Regions from separate parts of the Mesorhizobium album genome, predicted to be linked through region 2. Evidence: riboswitches for the same ligand, from Rfam matches in the RefSeq annotation. Region 2 holds a riboswitch; each other region holds the start of a gene.
The links. Region 2 has a riboswitch for cobalamin ahead of RFN28_RS23115 (DUF1636 family protein). Riboswitches for the same ligand answer to the same signal wherever they lie in the genome.

Region 1 (5,336 bases), on a different contig from region 2:
CTACCTGGGAGAGGCTGGCACCTACGGCGCGATGCAAGGCTCTCAGCGCCGCGAGACTCGTGCCGAATAGATTGGCATGTTGAAAGCCCATCCCAACTGATCGCGCGCCCGGCCGGCGTGGCAGAAAGCCGGCAGTCGTTGGCGGAGACTTTGATGCCGGAATATGACGTGCTTTGCATCGGCAATGCCATTGTCGACATCATCGCCCAGTGCGACGAGGCTTTTCTCGAGACCAACGGCATCATCAAGGGCGCGATGAACCTCATCGACACCAGGCGCGCCGAGCTGCTTTACAGCCGCATGGGGCCGGCGATCGAGGCTTCGGGCGGCAGCGCCGGCAACACGGCGGCGGGTGTCGCGAGCTTCGGCGGCCGCGCCGCCTTCTTCGGCAAGGTGTCGAACGACGCGCTCGGCGAAATCTACACCCACGATATCCATGCCCAGGGTGTGGCCTTCGACACCAGGCCGCTCCAGGGCGAGCCGCCGACGGCGCGCTCGATGATCTTCGTCACGCCGGATGGCGAGCGTTCGATGAACACCTATCTCGGCGCCTGCATCGAACTCGGGCCGGAGGACGTCGAGGCCGACAAGGCCGCCGGCGCCAGGGTCACCTATTTCGAAGGCTATCTGTGGGATCCGCCGCGCGCCAAGGAAGCGATCCGGCAGACCGCGAGGCTGGCGCATGCCGCCGGCCGCGAAGTGTCGATGACGCTATCGGATTCCTTCTGCGTCGACCGCTATCGCGACGAGTTCCTCGAGCTGATGCGCTGCGGCACCGTCGACATCATCTTTGCCAACAGCCACGAGATCAAGTCTCTCTACGAGACCTCCTCGTTCGAGGAGGCGTTGGCCGCCATCCGCAAGGACTGCAGAATAGCCGCCGTCACCCGTTCTGAGAAAGGCTCGGTCATCGTGCGCGGCGACGAGACCGTCACCATCGAGGCGACGGCGATCGAGCAATTGGTCGACACGACCGGCGCCGGCGACCTCTATGCCGCCGGCTTCCTTTACGGCTACACGACCGGACGCAGCCTCAAGGAGTGCGGCGATCTCGGCTCGCTGGCCGCCGGCCTGGTGATCCAGCAGATCGGCCCGCGCCCGCGCCAGAACCTGCGCCGCGAGGCCGAGCAAGCCGGGCTGCTGTAGGGGCGTGCCAAGGACTAGCTTCCTTCCTCCTAGTGAAAGCTGTTTAGGAAAGCGCGGGCAAATCGAAATGTCGCACGTGCATCCCGTTGAGGGCGGTTTTCCTCTTGGCGTTCCAGTCTAGTTACCGGAACGCGGAAACGGGTTGGGGCCACTTACCGGTTTCAGGGGATCTTGATATCAGTTGGCGCGCGGACGCCCACATTGGCGTACTCCAGCAAGAGACCTATTCTAGCCTCGCAGTTCTGCTGGGGGCGCCACCCTGCCCTTCCGCCAAATCGGTCCGACCAAAGGCCCTGCAACCCTTGCGCAGCCGAGCCGGATCGCACCGTCTGGCACAGTTCTGCACAGCGCCCATTTGCCGATTTGGCCCGGCCACCTGCAGCGGGCAAGGTCTGGCTTCATCTAGCCAATCTGCCTTACCGCCTGCCGAACTAAACATATTCACGATCCAAACGCCCCTTGTTCGTCCCTCCACGCGGCTTGGAAATCACTGCGACGGTACAAAGCGCGTCCACATAATGACATAAAGATTTCTTTATGCGAGATTGACAAAAGAGCGGACTGCTGTGATTGTGTCCAAGCCATGGTTCTCCGTACGGCGCTGCCGCAGCGGAGCTAAGAAGCCGGTGCGATGCCGGCGCTGCCCCCGCAACTGTTAGAGGCGAGCCGACCCCACTCATGTCACTGAGGCGAACAGCCTCGGGAAGGCGGGTAGAGGCGATGACCCCTGAGCCAGGAGACCTGCCACGGCGAACTATTGTCCACGGGCGGGGTGTCTCGGTGGCCGCTGCAGCCCGGCGTTCGTACCGGCCTACTGGCGCCTTCATTGTCCCCCACGCCCCAACCATCGGGGTATCGCATTGAAGATCATGCTGGCTACCTATTTCGGGCCGCTGGGAGACAATCTCGAGACAGCGATATCGCTGCCCGTGGCCGGCCTGCATCTTGATCTCTCCCATGCTCCCGAACAGTTGGAGACGGCTGGTCGGCTCGCGCCCAAGGATCTGGTGTTATCGCTTGGCTTGATCAATGGCCGCAACGTCTGGCGCGCGAACCTCACTGCCATTCTCGACCGCATCAAGCCGATCGTCGCGGGCTGGCCCTTGGATCGAGTCGAGATCGCGCCTTCGTGCTCGATGCTGCATGTGCCGATCGACTTGCGTATGGAGACGGCACTGGATGCGAACATCAGGTCGTGGCTCGCCTTCGCGGCCCAGAAGACCGACGAGTTGGTCATCCTGGCTCGGGCTTGTCCCAAGGTAAAGACGCCGTGGCTGGCGAGTTGAAAGCTTCTACCGAGGCTGCCGCGACTCGCGCAACATCCACGAAGGTCCATGACCCGCTCGTTGAAGGGCGGATCGCCGACATCAAAAGCGCCATGAAGCAACGAAAGAGCGCATTTGCCGAGCGTTCCAGGGTCCAGGCCCGCACGCTCGGCCTGCCGCCGTTCCCGACGACGACCATTGGATCCTTTCCGCAGACGCCTCAGGTGCGCAAGGCGCGTTCCGCTCACGCGAAGGGCCGGCTCAGCTATGTCGACTACGAAACCTTTCTGAAGAAGGAGATCGAGGCTGCTATTCGCTGGCAGGACGAGATCGGGCTGGACGTGCTGGTGCATGGCGAGTTCGAACGAAACGACATGGTACAGCATTTCGGCGAGCAACTTTCCGGCTTCGCCTTCACCGAACATGCCTGGGTGCAGAGCTATGGGTCGCGCTACGTGCGTCCCCCCATCATCTTCGGCGACGTATCGCGCCCCAATCCGATGACTGTGCGCTGGTGGCAATTCGCCCAGTCGCTTACGCAAAAGCCTGTCAAGGGAATGCTTACAGGCCCAGTGACCATTCTCAATTGGTCTTTTGTTCGCGACGACGTACCCCGCTCCGAGGTCTGCCGCCAGATCGCGCTCGCTGTTCGCGATGAAGTGACGGACCTCGAAAGATCAGGCGCAAGGATGATCCAGATCGACGAGGCCGCGTTTCGCGAAGGCTTGCCGCTGCGCAAGTGCGACTGGAAGGTCTATCTTGACTGGTCGGTCGAATGCTTCCGGATCGCTTCAACAGGTGTAAAGGACTCGACTCAGATCCATACCCACATGTGCTATTCGGAGTTCAACGAGATCATCGACGCGATCGCTGAGCTGGACGCGGATGTAATTTCGATTGAGACATCGCGCTCGGCAATGGAACTGCTGGACGCCTTTACGAGCTCTAAATATCCGAACGAAATCGGTCCCGGAGTCTATGACATCCACTCACCGCGCATTCCGGAAGTCGCCGAGATTTCGGAGCTCGTCATGCTTGCCCGCGAGCGACTCTCCGATGGTCAACTGTGGATAAATCCGGACTGCGGCCTCAAAACTCGCAAATGGGAGGAGGTCCGCCCTGCCCTCATTAACATGGTTGCGGCAGCATGCGCCATGCGGGAGAAACAGCAGGCTGAGCTCGCGCGGCCCCTGTGACCCGTAAACGCGTGAGCAGCAGCGGCCGCGACGGGTGCCTTTGCCCGACATTTGCCTAGCAAGCTGGCATCAATGCCGTTCGGGAGAAAACTTCTGATCGCGTTGTGGAAGCATGTTCTTCATGGTACTTGCCGCGAGGCGCTGTCCTGAAGCCATTCTTCTCCATCCATTGGATTTATAGCAGCCGCTGATCCCGAGCGAACCAACCTTCGAACGCGCGGCGCTCCAACATGGGGCGGTTCATTCCGTGTTCACTGTTACCAATTTTTCAACCGATGTTGAGCCGATGGCCGCCGACGGCACCACGACCGCGACGGTTCTCGCGAAGGACCAAGGCGGTTGCTGCCGGCATGAACCCGATGGACCTCAAGCGTGGCATCGACCTCGCCGTCACCGAAGTCGTCGCGGCGCTCGGCAAGGCTGCTAAGAAGATCACGAGCTCCGAGGAAGTCGCCCAGGTCGGCACGATTTGGGCCAATGGCGACGAGTCGGTCGGCACCATGATCGCCGAAGCCATGCAGTAGGTCGGCAACGTGGGCGTCATCACCGTCGAAGAAGCCAAGACGCTGAGACCGAGCTGGAAGTCGTCGAGGCATGCAATTCGACCGCGGTTATCTCTCGCCCTATTTCGTCACCAACCAAGACAAGATGCGCGTCGAGCTGGACGAGCCGCATGGCGAACAAAGTAGGGATCGAGCAACCGGCAATCTCGACATGATTAGTGCCACCTCCGGCATATGCTGGAGGGTGGCGACCTGATAAAGCGAACGTGAGGTCCGCGCGCGAAGTCACTCAGGATCGCCGGGCGATTGTTCACGGTTTCCGCATCACGGGCATCCAAAAATCAACGCCAATGCCCTTGGGCGCGCCAGGCGGTGGCCGCTCGCGGCATTTTTTCGGTCTGATGCGCGCTGGGCCCCGGCAAGTCACGCGCCTGGCTGAGTTCGATGCGGTCGCCCACAATACCGATAGAGCAATAAGATATATCCACCTGGCCGCGGACCGTGATATGGATCTCTTCGAAATCCCGGTGTCGGTGGCGATGCGCTTTGTTACTTGAAGGCTGGGACCCCAGCTATGAGCGCGTTACAATCATTCGACGGTGACTGATTTTGCGAGGTTGCGCGGCTGGTCGACATCTGTGCCCATGAAGACCGCTGTGTGATAGGCAAGAAGCTGTATGGGCAGCGAGAAGATCATGGGCGCGATAATCTCGTCGACAGCTGGCAGCACGATCGTGTGCATGGTGTCGAGCTTGGATGCGGTTGCTCCTTTTTCGTCGGTGACGAGGATAACCCGCCCTCCACGGGCGGCGACTTCCTCCATATTGGAGACGGTCTTGTTGAAAATGCGATCAAATGGCGCGATGACGATCACCGGCATGTTCTTGTCTATCAATGCGATCGGACCGTGCTTCAATTCACCCGCCGCATAGCCCTCGGCGTGGATGTAGGAAATCTCCTTGAGCTTCAGCGCACCTTCCATCGCCAGCGGGAAACTGGTGCCACGGCCAAGATACAGGACGTCATGATACTTGGATAATTCGCGCGCCAGAAGCTCTACCTTAGGTTGGATGCTGTTCAGGACCTGGCCCATAATGCGCGGCATTTCGGCAAGGCTTCGGACCAGCGCCTGCACCTCATTTTCGGTTACCGTTCCGCGGTGCCGGGCGGCGCTGATGGCAAGTACGGCAAGGACGGCAAGCTGGCAGGTGAAGGCCTTTGTGGAG
Region 2 (5,336 bases):
ATGCATCGCTTTTCGCGTTGGCCTCAGCCGGCAAGGATACGCTCGACCGCCGGGCGGTTCAGCCCCTTGAGCCCGATGACGACGAGCCGCGAGCGGCGGTCGTCCTCAGCCGTCCAGGCGCGGTCGTAATAGTGGTTGACGCGCGGGCCGACGGCCTGGAGCAGCAGCCGCATAGGCTTGTCCCCGACCTCGACGAAGCCTTTGACGCGCAGCACGTTTTCCTGCTCGGCGGCAAGGGCGACGCGCTTTGCCAGCTCGTCCGGATGCGAAATCGATGGGATATCGATAACGAAGGAGTCAAAATCGTCATGCTCGTGGTCGAGCTCGTCGTCGTGATGCGTCTTGCGGTTCTCGATATCGTCCTCGACGGCGAGGCCGAGGCCGAGCAGCACCGACGGATCGACCTTGCCGTGCGTGGTCGGCACGACCTTCACGGCGCGCGCTACATGCTCGCCGATGACGGCATTGGCACGGGCCGAGCCCGCCGCATCCATCAGGTCGCTCTTCGACAGGATGATCAGGTCGGCGCAGGCGATCTGGTCCTCGAACACCTCCTCGACCGGATCGTCATGGTCGAGCGAATCGTCCGCGGCGCGCTGCGCCTGCAGGGCGTCCATATCGGAGGCGACGCGGCCGTCGGCCAGTGCCGGGCCATCGACCACGGCGATGACGCCATCGACCGTCACGCGGCTCTTCACTGTCGGCCACTGGAAAGCCTGGACGAGCGGCTTCGGCAAAGCGAGGCCGGAGGTCTCGATCAGGATGTGGTCGACCTTCGGCGTGCGCGACAGGATCTGATCGAGCGCCGGCACGAAATCGTCGGCGACGGTGCAGCAGATGCAGCCATTGGCGAGCTCGACGATGTTTTCCTCCGGGCAGGTGTCGATGCCGCAGCCTTTCAGGATCTCGCCGTCGATGCCGACATCGCCGAACTCGTTTACGATGATCGCCAGCCGCTTGCCCTTGGAATTTTCGAGCAGGTTGCGGATCAGCGTCGTCTTGCCGGCGCCGAGAAAGCCGGTGACGACGGTGCAGGGAACACGGGAGAAGTTGCCGGACGAATCTGGGGCGTTCATGGTCAGTCTTTCAGCATGTCGAGGGGAGGGACGCGGGCAACCAGGCCACGCTTGAGGGAATCTGGCCGGCCACGCCAGGGAATGAGGCCGTCGGTCGAGGTAGCAAAGAGTTTTGCGCCGGCGACGAGATCTGGGCCGCTGGTCGTGTCCAAGTCGCCGAAGACGTAGCTCCAGCAGCCGTCGCGAAGCAGTGCGGCGCTCAGGCGGCGCTTGCAGTTGCCGAGGCATTCGACGGTGCGGATGCGGATCTCCTGGCCCGAAGCGGCGCGGCGTGCGTCCGCGGCAAGGAGTGTGCCTGCGCGCGGATGCGCGTCCGAGCCGGTTTCGTCGCGGCAAGAGGAGCAGACGATGACGGTTACTTCCGCCAACGCGTAGCCGGGCTCGGATGGAATGTCCGCGATATTAGCCGGAAGACTGTCGTTGCGATCCAAAACCAGGCTCCTTGCCCGGAAAACCCGCCGGACGATCGGATACTTAAAGTCTCAGACGGCAGGTCTCCTGGCTCGCGGGTCATCGCCTTGGCGCCGCCTTCCCGGGAATATCCCAGTGGCTTTCGGCTGAGGCTCATCGCTCACAGTTGCGGGGACAGCCGCGGATTTGGGCTTTTTGCCCGCACCGCATTCCCTCTTGGCTCCTCCCTTTGCCGGGAGAAGACCGTCTGTGGCGGATTTAGGCTTAGAGCTATCCGGCTGTCAACGCGCGGCTACGACACCGAAATGTCGGCCAGCGCCGGGCCGAGGTCGCCGGCCGGCGCGACTTCGATGCGCTCCAATCCAAGCCAGCCCTGCATCTGCTTCAGTTCCTCGACGAGCTGCGCGGCCGTCTCCGGCGGCGCTCCGGCCTCAGCATAGGCGGCGTGGACACGGAGAACACTTGCAGGGCGGTCGGCTCTCAGATCGACACGGGCGACGATCCGGTCGCCAAGGAGGAAGGGCAGCACGTAATAGCCATACTGGCGCTTTTCGGCCGGCGTATAGATCTCGATGCGGTAGCGGAAGCCGAACAGCTTTTCCGTCCGAGTGCGCTCGAAGACGACGGGATCGAAAGGAGCAAGCAGGGCACGCGCCGCGATCCGGCGCGGAAAGCGGGCATCCTTGTGGAGATAGGCGGTCTTATCCCAACCTTCGACGCGCACCGGCAGCAGCTCGCCCGCCTCGACCAGTTCCTCGATGCGGTCTTTGGTGTCGCCCGGCGCCAGGCGGAAATAGTCGCGCAGGTCGCCATACGTGGCGATGCCATGGGCGCGCGCGGACATGCGCAGCAATTCGCGGTGCGCGTCCTCGACGGAGGGCACGGGCAGATCCAGCACAGACTGTGGCAGAACACGCTCCGGCAGATCGTAATAGCGCTCGAAGCCGCGCCGGTAGGCGGTGGTGATGCGCCCGGCCCAGAACAGCCATTCGAAGGCATGCTTGGCCTCGCTCCACCCCCACCAGCCGCCGTTGCCCTTGTGGCCTTCGATGTCGGAGGCGGCGATCGGTCCGCGTTCGGCTACCTCTTTATAAATCTCGTCGATCATCTCCTTGCGCTCGCGGCCCCACTTGGCGAGGCCGAGATACATCTCCTCGCCGCGTTCGGCGCGCTGCATGCGCCAGCGCATCAGCGGATAGGTCTCAACCGGCAGGAAAGAGGCTTCATGCGCCCAATATTCGAAGACGGCGCGCTTGCGGGTGCGTGCGGCATTGTCGAGCAGCGCCAGCGGGTAAGGGCCGAGACGCGAATAGAGCGGCATGTAATGGGCGCGCACCACCGCGCTGACAGAATCGATCTGGAGCAGGCCGGTCCGGGAGAGCACGCGGGCGAGGTGCCGGCGGTTGGGCTCGCCGGCCGGGCGAGGGTCGGTGAAGCCCTGCGCACCGAGCGCGATGCGCCTGGCCATGGCGAGCGAAATCGTTTCCTTCATCAGGCTATCCCGTTACCCCTGATCCTTTGCCGGCATTTCCAGCGGGCGATTCATGTCATGCTAGCAGGCAAATGGCGGGAGATATGTCAGGAGAGAAAAGTGGAGTAAAAAACGAAGGAAATCAAACAGGAGCGGATCGGACCAGTTTCTTCGGATATGGCGCCCAGGGCCGGATTTTGAACAAGGTTTGACTTGCGTCGCTGAAACCGCTGCGCTAACCCTCGCCGCGTCGCAGCATAGGCCACCTAAAACGGTTCAGCGGTTAATCTGTCACGCTTCCGCATTAGAGTCCGTTGCTGTAATCAAAGTGAATTGGCCGCCAACGGAAAGCCGCCGCATGAGCGCACTCCTAAGTTCGTATCTGCCCATCGTCCTCTTCATCGCAGTGGCGATGGTCGTCGGTCTGGCGCTGATCATAGCGCCGTTCCTGGTGGCCTACCGCAGCCCCGACCCGGAAAAGCTTTCCGCCTATGAATGCGGGTTCAACTCGTTCGACGACGCCCGCATGAAATTCGACATCCGCTTCTATCTGGTGTCGATCCTGTTCATCATCTTCGATCTTGAGGTCGCCTTCCTGTTTCCGTGGGCGGTGTCCTTCTCCAAGGTCGGCATGCTCGGCTTCTGGTCAATGATGGTGTTCCTGGCGGTGCTGACCGTCGGCTTTGCCTATGAATGGAAAAAAGGAGCGCTGGAATGGGATTGAACGACAGTTCAGGCACCCTCGTCGCGCCGAAGCCCAAGGGCATCATCGACCCCAACACCGGCAGGCCGGTGGGGGAGGACGATCCCTTCTTCCTCGAAATCAACAATGAGCTGGCAGACAAGGGTTTCCTCGTCACCTCGACTGAAGCGCTGATCACCTGGGCGCGCAGCGGCTCGCTGATGTTCATGACTTTCGGTCTCGCCTGCTGCGCGGTCGAGATGATCCACACCTCGATGCCGCGCTACGACAGCGAGCGCTTCGGCGTCGCGCCGCGGGCGTCTCCGCGCCAGTCCGACATCATGATCGTCGCCGGCACGCTGACCAACAAGATGGCGCCGGCGCTGCGCAAGGTCTACGACCAGATGCCGGAGCCGCGCTACGTCATCTCGATGGGCTCTTGTGCCAATGGCGGCGGCTACTACCATTATTCCTATTCGGTGGTGCGCGGCTGCGACCGCATCGTACCGGTCGACATCTATGTACCCGGCTGCCCGCCGAGCGCGGAAGCGCTGCTCTACGGCATTCTTCTGTTGCAGAAGAAGATCCGCCGCACCGGCACGATCGAACGGTGAACCAATGGCCCTGGCGTTGAACGAACTCTCCACCTATCTCGGCGAGAAGCTGGCCGGCCGCATCGGCGAAACGGTGCTTGCCTATGGCGAGCTGACGGTTTCGATCGAGCCCGGCAACCTGATCGAGGTGGCGACCTTCCTGCGCGACGATCCGCGCTGCCAGTTCATCTCGATCATCGACGTCTGCGGCGCGGACTATCCGTCGCGGGCCAAGCGCTTCGATGTCGTGTATCACCTTCTGTCGCCGAAGCAGAATGGGCGCATCCGGCTCAAGGTTCAGGCTGACGAGGAGACGCTGGTGCCGTCGCTGACCGCCGTCTATCCCGGTGCCGACTGGTACGAGCGCGAAACCTACGATCTCTATGGCGTGCTCTTCTCCGGCCATCCGGATCTGCGCCGTATCCTCACCGACTACGGTTTTGACGGGCATCCGCTGCGTAAGGATTTCCCGCTGACCGGCTTCGTCGAAGTGCGCTACGACGACGAGGCCAAGCGGGTGATCTACGAGCCGGTCGAGCTCAAGCAGGAATTCCGCAATTTCGATTTTCTTTCTCCTTGGGAAGGGACGGACTACGTCCTACCGGGGGACGAAAAAGCCAAGACGAATTGAGGCGCCAGAATGGCTGAGACCTCCGTCCGCAATTTCAACATTAACTTTGGGCCTCAACACCCTGCAGCGCATGGCGTTTTGAGGTTGGTGCTTGAGCTCGACGGCGAGGTGGTCGACCGCGTCGATCCGCATATCGGCCTGCTCCATCGCGGCACCGAGAAGCTGATCGAGGCCAAGACCTATCTGCAGGCCGTGCCCTATCTCGACCGGCTCGACTATTGCGCGCCGATGAACCAGGAGCACGCCTTTGCTTTGGCCGCCGAGCGGCTGCTCGGCATCGAGGTGCCGAAGCGCGGCCAGCTGATCCGGGTGCTCTATTCCGAGATCGGCCGCATCATGTCGCACATCCTCAATGTGACGACGCAGGCGATGGACGTCGGCGCGCTGACCCCGCCGCTGTGGGGCTTCGTCGAGCGCGAAAAGCTGATGGTATTTTATGAGCGCGCCTCCGGCTCGCGCATGCATGCGGCCT
Region 3 (5,336 bases), on a different contig from region 2:
CGACGCGAAGAAACACCGCTCTCCCAATGCCGGCTGGCCGGAAGCCGCCATGGCGGGCGCGCTGGGCCTGTCCCTGGCCGGGCCGCGCAGCTATGGCGGTGAAATCGTCGAGGATGCCTTCATGGGCGAAGGCGGCCGCCGCGAGGCCGAGAGCACGGACATCAGGCAGGCGCTGAAACTCTACCGCGTTGCCGACGGACTGCTGCTCGGCCTGTTCGCGATCCTGTCGGCGATCGTGATCTATCTGACCATTTCAATCAGCCGCTAAGGTGTGTTGAGAATCAGGTCACCTGAATATCAACATGCCTTAAAACTCGATCCCCTGCTGCGCTTTCACGCCGGCCGCAAAGTGATGCTTGGTCAGCCCCATCTCGGTGACGAGATCGGCGGCCTCTACAAGCAGCGGCTTGGCGTTGCGGCCGGTGACGATGACATGCAAACCCTCGCGGCGGGTCTTCAGCGCCGCAACCACCTTTTCCAGATCGAGGTAATCGTAACGCAGCGCGATGTTGAGCTCGTCAAGCACGACGAGGCTGATCGACGGATCGGCCATCAACTCCAGCGCCTTGGCCCAGGCTGCCTCCGCGGCAGCGATGTCGCGCTTCAGATCCTGCGACTCCCAGGTGAACCCCTCGCCCATCGTGTGCCAGATGACGCGGTCGCCGAAAGCTGCGAAGGCATCCTTTTCGCCGGTGTGCCACTTGCCCTTGATGAACTGGACGACGCCGACGCGCTTGCCGTAGCCGAGCATCCTGAGCGCTAGGCCGAAGGCAGCGGTGGTCTTGCCCTTGCCCGGCCCGGTGTTGACGATCAGCAGCCCCTTCTCGATCGTCTTGCCGGCAACCTCGGCATCCTGCACAGCCTTGCGCTTGGCCATCTTGGCGCGATGGCGTTCGGCATCCTTGTCGTCAATGATCTTGTCGTCGATTTCGGCCATGTCACTTCACCTTGAGCGGCAGCCCCGCGACGATCATCAGTACGCTGTCGGCGACCGCCGCGACCTGCTGGTTGAGCCGCCCGGCGGCGTCGCGGAACCGGCGCGCCAGCACATTGTCCGGCACGATGCCGAGCCCGACTTCGTTCGACACCACGAACCAAGGCCCGCGCGGCCGTGACAGTATATCCGTAAGCCGCCGGCACTCGGCCTCGATATCATGGTCCGCCAGCATATGATTGGTCAGCCACAATGTCAGGCAATCGATCAGCACTGGCTGATGATCAGGCAAAGCCTCGATCGCACCGGTGAGGTCGAGCGGCGCATCGACGGTCACCCAGCTTTCGCTGCGCCGCGCGCGATGCAGCGCGATGCGCTCGCGCATCTCGTCGTCATAGGCTTGCGCGGTGGCGATGTAGACCCAGGGCGACGGGCTTGCCGTCGCCAGGGTCTCGGCATACGCGCTTTTTCCGGAGCGCGCACCGCCGAGGATGAAGGTCAGACGACCCTCTGCGCGATCAGGCAAAGCTGTCGCGCAGGCTGGTCGCCGTGCCGGTGAAGCGGCCGCGCGCCACGCCGGCAATTGCGCCCAGCACCAGCCAGAAAACTAGATCGGTGAGCGTCACCGCGACCACGAACTGATGATGCAGCCCCTCCGGAATCGCCGTCTCGAAACTGTCGGGCTGTGGCGCGCCGATAACGTGCGGCGCCACGATCAGCACAACACCGAGGATCGCCAGCGGCAGCGACTTGCGGAAGGCGATCAGACCGAGACCGACCGCGGTTGCCGCCACTGTCGAAATCCACCAGATCTGGCGCGGCAAAAGCTCGGCCGCGGGCATTGCCGGCAATTCCGGCGGCAGGCCGAGGCCCGGCGCCAGCGTGAACACGGCGAAGCCGGCAAGGCCCCAGAACACGCCCTGCCGCCAGTTGCCGATGCCGCCGGCGAACTCGGAGACGGCGACCAGGATCAGCGCGAAGCCGATGCCGGTGACGATATTGGCGACGACGTTGAAGGCGAAGCGCTCGAAGCCGTCGGCCGGCGCCCAGCCCTCATCCTCGGCCGGCGCAGCCGCTTCGGCCGGCGCCGGAGCCGCACTGCTCATCGCGTTGTCCGCCGGGGCGGCCGAACTCATTGCGTTGTTGCTTGTGCTGGCGGCGGCGTGATCGTGGTGATGACCGCCGCCCGCCTTTTCGTACACTTCCGCCTTCAGGATCAGCGGCACGGTCGCATAGGCCTGCATGCAGGCGAGAACCACGCCCGCCACGAGCCCCGCGATCGCCGCGATGAACACGACGTTGCGAAACAGATTCATGATGTCAGGCCTTGCTCAGTGGCAGGGAAAAGCCATCGAATGGCGATAGTCGTGCGCAGCGTTGTGGACCGCATCGATATGCGAGAAGCCGACGAAGCCGACGACGAAGATGCCGAGCAGCGCGGCCAGGGTCAGCTGCATGATGCGCGACTGCGAGGAGACGGAGGCGCCGAGGGAGACGGAAGCGGTATTCATGTCTTGTCCTTTCGCCCTCCACCCGAGGGCATCGAAGTCAACTTTCCTGTCGCCGGCAGGTCTCCTGGCTCGCGGATCCGCGCCCTTCCCCACCTTCCCGAGGAAAACCCTCAGTGGTTTATGGAGAGGACTACCGCACACAGTTGCGGGGGCAGCCACGGCTTTGGGCAGGAAGTTCGCCCTCACCGCATTCCCTCTTGGCTCCAAAAACGGAACCGACGACGGCGCAGACTATATGCAGAATCGCCGCACCCGGCAAACCAAATTCCGCCATGTCGGAGCGTGATTGCGGCACGCATTGGGAACTAGGAGCCGGCGATCCTTGCGGCGACAAGCTGCTGCAGCCGCCACAGATGGGCGTCGTGGATGCCGCGCGCCTCGAGATTCTTGACAGTATTGTAGAGATAGTCGGCGCCTGACCCCCAATGGCCGCAGGAGGTCGCCAGCCTTTCGACCACCTCGCCTTCGCTGAGCGGGCCGGCATAGGTCGTGCCTTTGCGGTTGAGAACGAAGGCGAGCGCCCGCAACGGCCCCTTGTCGGTTGCGAGTTGCAGCACCCGCGGCCGGTAGCTGGTCGGCTTCAGCGTCATCTCGCGCCGGAAAAGCTTGTCCAGCGCCTCCCGGCGGTCGCCACCGTCCAGCCGGAAGGCGACGCCCTTGCATTGGCCGCCGCGATCCAGCGCCATCATCAGGCCAGGGCTCTCTTTGGTGCCGCGCCAGCGCGTCATCTTCATGCAGAAGGAGCGATGCCAGCCGCGCGCCACGGCGACCCGCTCCTCGACATGTTCGATCTCCGGCTTCCAGATCAGCGAGCCATAGCCGAACAGCCAGAGAGGCTCGGCTGCAGGCAACTCGCCCTCGAACGCATCCAGCATCTCTTCATAGTCGCTGTCGCGGAGATGCTGCGCATCAGGATCGGGCCCTGGGTCCTCGACCGCGCGAAAACAGCGGGCGACCAATTCCTCGGTGAGCGACATCGTTCTTGCAGGCATCCGGTTGCTCCTTCGGCCGCCGGCGAGTTTGCCGACGATAGCGGACCGAGCTTAAGGTCCTCGCATAATCGCCACAATGTGGAAGGCCGGCCAGGTGGCCGATCAAAACGACTTCGGCAGATAGCGCCAGGTGAAGAAGCCGCAGAAGGCGGCCAGCAGGCCGAGAGTGACGAAGACCGAGCCGAGGCCGAAGAAAGAGAGCACCACCGAATAGACCAGCGGCGGCGTCAGCTCGGAAAAGTCGAGGTAGGTGCGGTAGACCGCCGCCATCTGCGCCCTCTCATAGGAACGCACCGAGCGCATGAAGGCGGTCGAGCCAAGCGCATCGAGCGCGATGGTGAAAAGCGCGCTGCACAGCAGGAAGGCGGCGGCGAGCAACGGCTCGGCTTCGCCGACGCCGCCCGCAAGAAGCAGCATGGCCGACATGGCGAAATAGGCGAAGGTCATGGTCCGCCGCCCGCCGAAGCGCTTGCCCGCCTTGCCCCAGAAGATCGCCATGAAGAGCAGCGCATTGCCGGCCGAAACCAGCAGCCCGCCGGCAAGCTTGCCCTCGCCGGTGATCACCATGAACAGCGGGCCATAGACGAAGAAGGTCGTCCAGAAGCAGGAGCGGCCGAAGGCGATCAGCCAGGCGAGACGCAGCCTCGGCTGCGCGATGAAGCGACCGATATTGGCGAGCGGATTGGCCGGCCGGCTCTTGCCGGGGCGGATCGACGGGTTGTCGGCCAGCCGGTAGGTCCAGAACAGCGCAAGCAGCGCCAGCGCGAAGGCCACGACCGCGCCATGCGCGGCATAGATGCCGAAGCGGGTGTAGATGAAGACGCCGAGCGTCGGCCCGCCAGTCCAGGCAAACATCGACCAAGCTATGCGCAGCGATTCCGCCTGCATGAAGTCGGTCTTGCGGATGTGGTCCATGATGTAGAGGTTGAGCGTGATCGACAGCGCGCTCGCTCCCATGACGCGGCACAGCATTCCGGCGAGTTGTCCTGCCAGCGTGTGGGTGACGAAGAACACCGAACCGAGCGCCAGCATCAGGCAGCCGGCGGTGTAAACCCAGCGCCGGGCGAAGCGACGGATCAGCATCGGCATGAACAGCGTCACCGAAAGCCCGAGCAGCGACACGATGGTGTAGAGGATCGAGACGATCTGCTCGTTGTGCAGGATCTCGTAGGCCTGGATCGGGATGACGCTGGAGATCGTGGCTCGGGCGAAGGATTCGACCGCGTAGAGCGAGGCGAAGGTGCGCACGTCGGCCGGCCTGAGCGCCGGAAGCCAGATCGGATGGCGCACATGGGTGGACATCGGCCCTCCGAAAGTGAATCGCCCGCCAAATCTGGCCGGACCGGTAAACAAGGGGTAGCAGGAAACCGACTCCGAGAAGCCGAAAAGCGAAGCCGGCCAAAGGCTTTCCGCCACTGGCCTAAAGCGGCTTGCCATGCCGCCGGGGCTGCCGCCGCCGATCCGCCTCTCTGTTGTTCGCCCGAACCGTGATAGTCGTTTGGCACGACTGAATCGGATTGCGAGATCATGAGCCTTCAAACGACGAGCGACCCTGTTCAGGACGCACCGAAGCACAGACGCATCGCCGCCATCGACATCATGCGCGCCATCGCGCTGATCGCGATGGCGAGCTATCACTTCACCTGGGATCTCGAGAATTTCGGCTACACCGCGCCAGGCCTGACCGCTTTCGGATGGTGGAAGCTTTACGCCCGCAGCATCGCCTCGACCTTCCTGTTCCTGGTCGGCGTTAGCCTGTTCCTGGCGCATGGCCGAAAGATCCGCTGGCCGAGCTTTTGGAAACGTTTTGCCATGGTCGCGGTTGCGGCGATCGCCATCTCGGCCGTCACCTATATCGCCACGCCGGACGGCTTCATCTTCTTCGGAATCCTGCATGAG

Region 1: linked by a shared signal. The riboswitch ahead of metE (5-methyltetrahydropteroyltriglutamate--homocysteine S-methyltransferase) and the one ahead of RFN28_RS23115 (DUF1636 family protein) in region 2 are both predicted to bind cobalamin.
Region 3: linked by a shared signal. The riboswitch ahead of RFN28_RS06710 (CbtB domain-containing protein) and the one ahead of RFN28_RS23115 (DUF1636 family protein) in region 2 are both predicted to bind cobalamin.

The regions. Positions count from the first base shown of each region.
Region 1 covers NZ_JAVIIW010000024.1:3,412-8,747, reverse strand. Annotated here, with positions in the region: gene RFN28_RS20190 (adenosine kinase) at 154-1,146, shown strand; cobalamin riboswitch at 1,714-1,909, shown strand; partial or broken gene metE (5-methyltetrahydropteroyltriglutamate--homocysteine S-methyltransferase) at 2,007-3,607, shown strand; partial or broken gene RFN28_RS20180 (TCP-1/cpn60 chaperonin family protein) at 3,897-4,282, shown strand; gene glmS (glutamine--fructose-6-phosphate transaminase (isomerizing)) at 4,700-5,336, opposite strand, start outside.
Region 2 covers NZ_JAVIIW010000030.1:50,294-55,629, forward strand. Annotated here, with positions in the region: gene cobN (cobaltochelatase subunit CobN) at 1-6, opposite strand, end outside; gene cobW (cobalamin biosynthesis protein CobW) at 24-1,076, opposite strand; gene RFN28_RS23115 (DUF1636 family protein) at 1,079-1,507, opposite strand; cobalamin riboswitch at 1,548-1,750, opposite strand; gene RFN28_RS23120 (winged helix-turn-helix domain-containing protein) at 1,780-2,979, opposite strand; gene RFN28_RS23125 (NADH-quinone oxidoreductase subunit A) at 3,317-3,682, shown strand; gene RFN28_RS23130 (NuoB/complex I 20 kDa subunit family protein) at 3,673-4,254, shown strand; gene RFN28_RS23135 (NADH-quinone oxidoreductase subunit C) at 4,259-4,864, shown strand; gene RFN28_RS23140 (NADH-quinone oxidoreductase subunit D) at 4,874-5,336, shown strand, end outside.
Region 3 covers NZ_JAVIIW010000005.1:214,176-219,511, forward strand. Annotated here, with positions in the region: gene cbiB (adenosylcobinamide-phosphate synthase CbiB) at 1-268, shown strand, start outside; gene cobO (cob(I)yrinic acid a,c-diamide adenosyltransferase) at 308-937, opposite strand; gene cobU (bifunctional adenosylcobinamide kinase/adenosylcobinamide-phosphate guanylyltransferase) at 939-1,460, opposite strand; gene RFN28_RS06705 (CbtA family protein) at 1,453-2,250, opposite strand; gene RFN28_RS06710 (CbtB domain-containing protein) at 2,266-2,445, opposite strand; cobalamin riboswitch at 2,483-2,680, opposite strand; gene RFN28_RS06715 (gamma-glutamylcyclotransferase) at 2,751-3,437, opposite strand; gene RFN28_RS06720 (MFS transporter) at 3,540-4,739, opposite strand; gene RFN28_RS06725 (heparan-alpha-glucosaminide N-acetyltransferase) at 4,965-5,336, shown strand, end outside.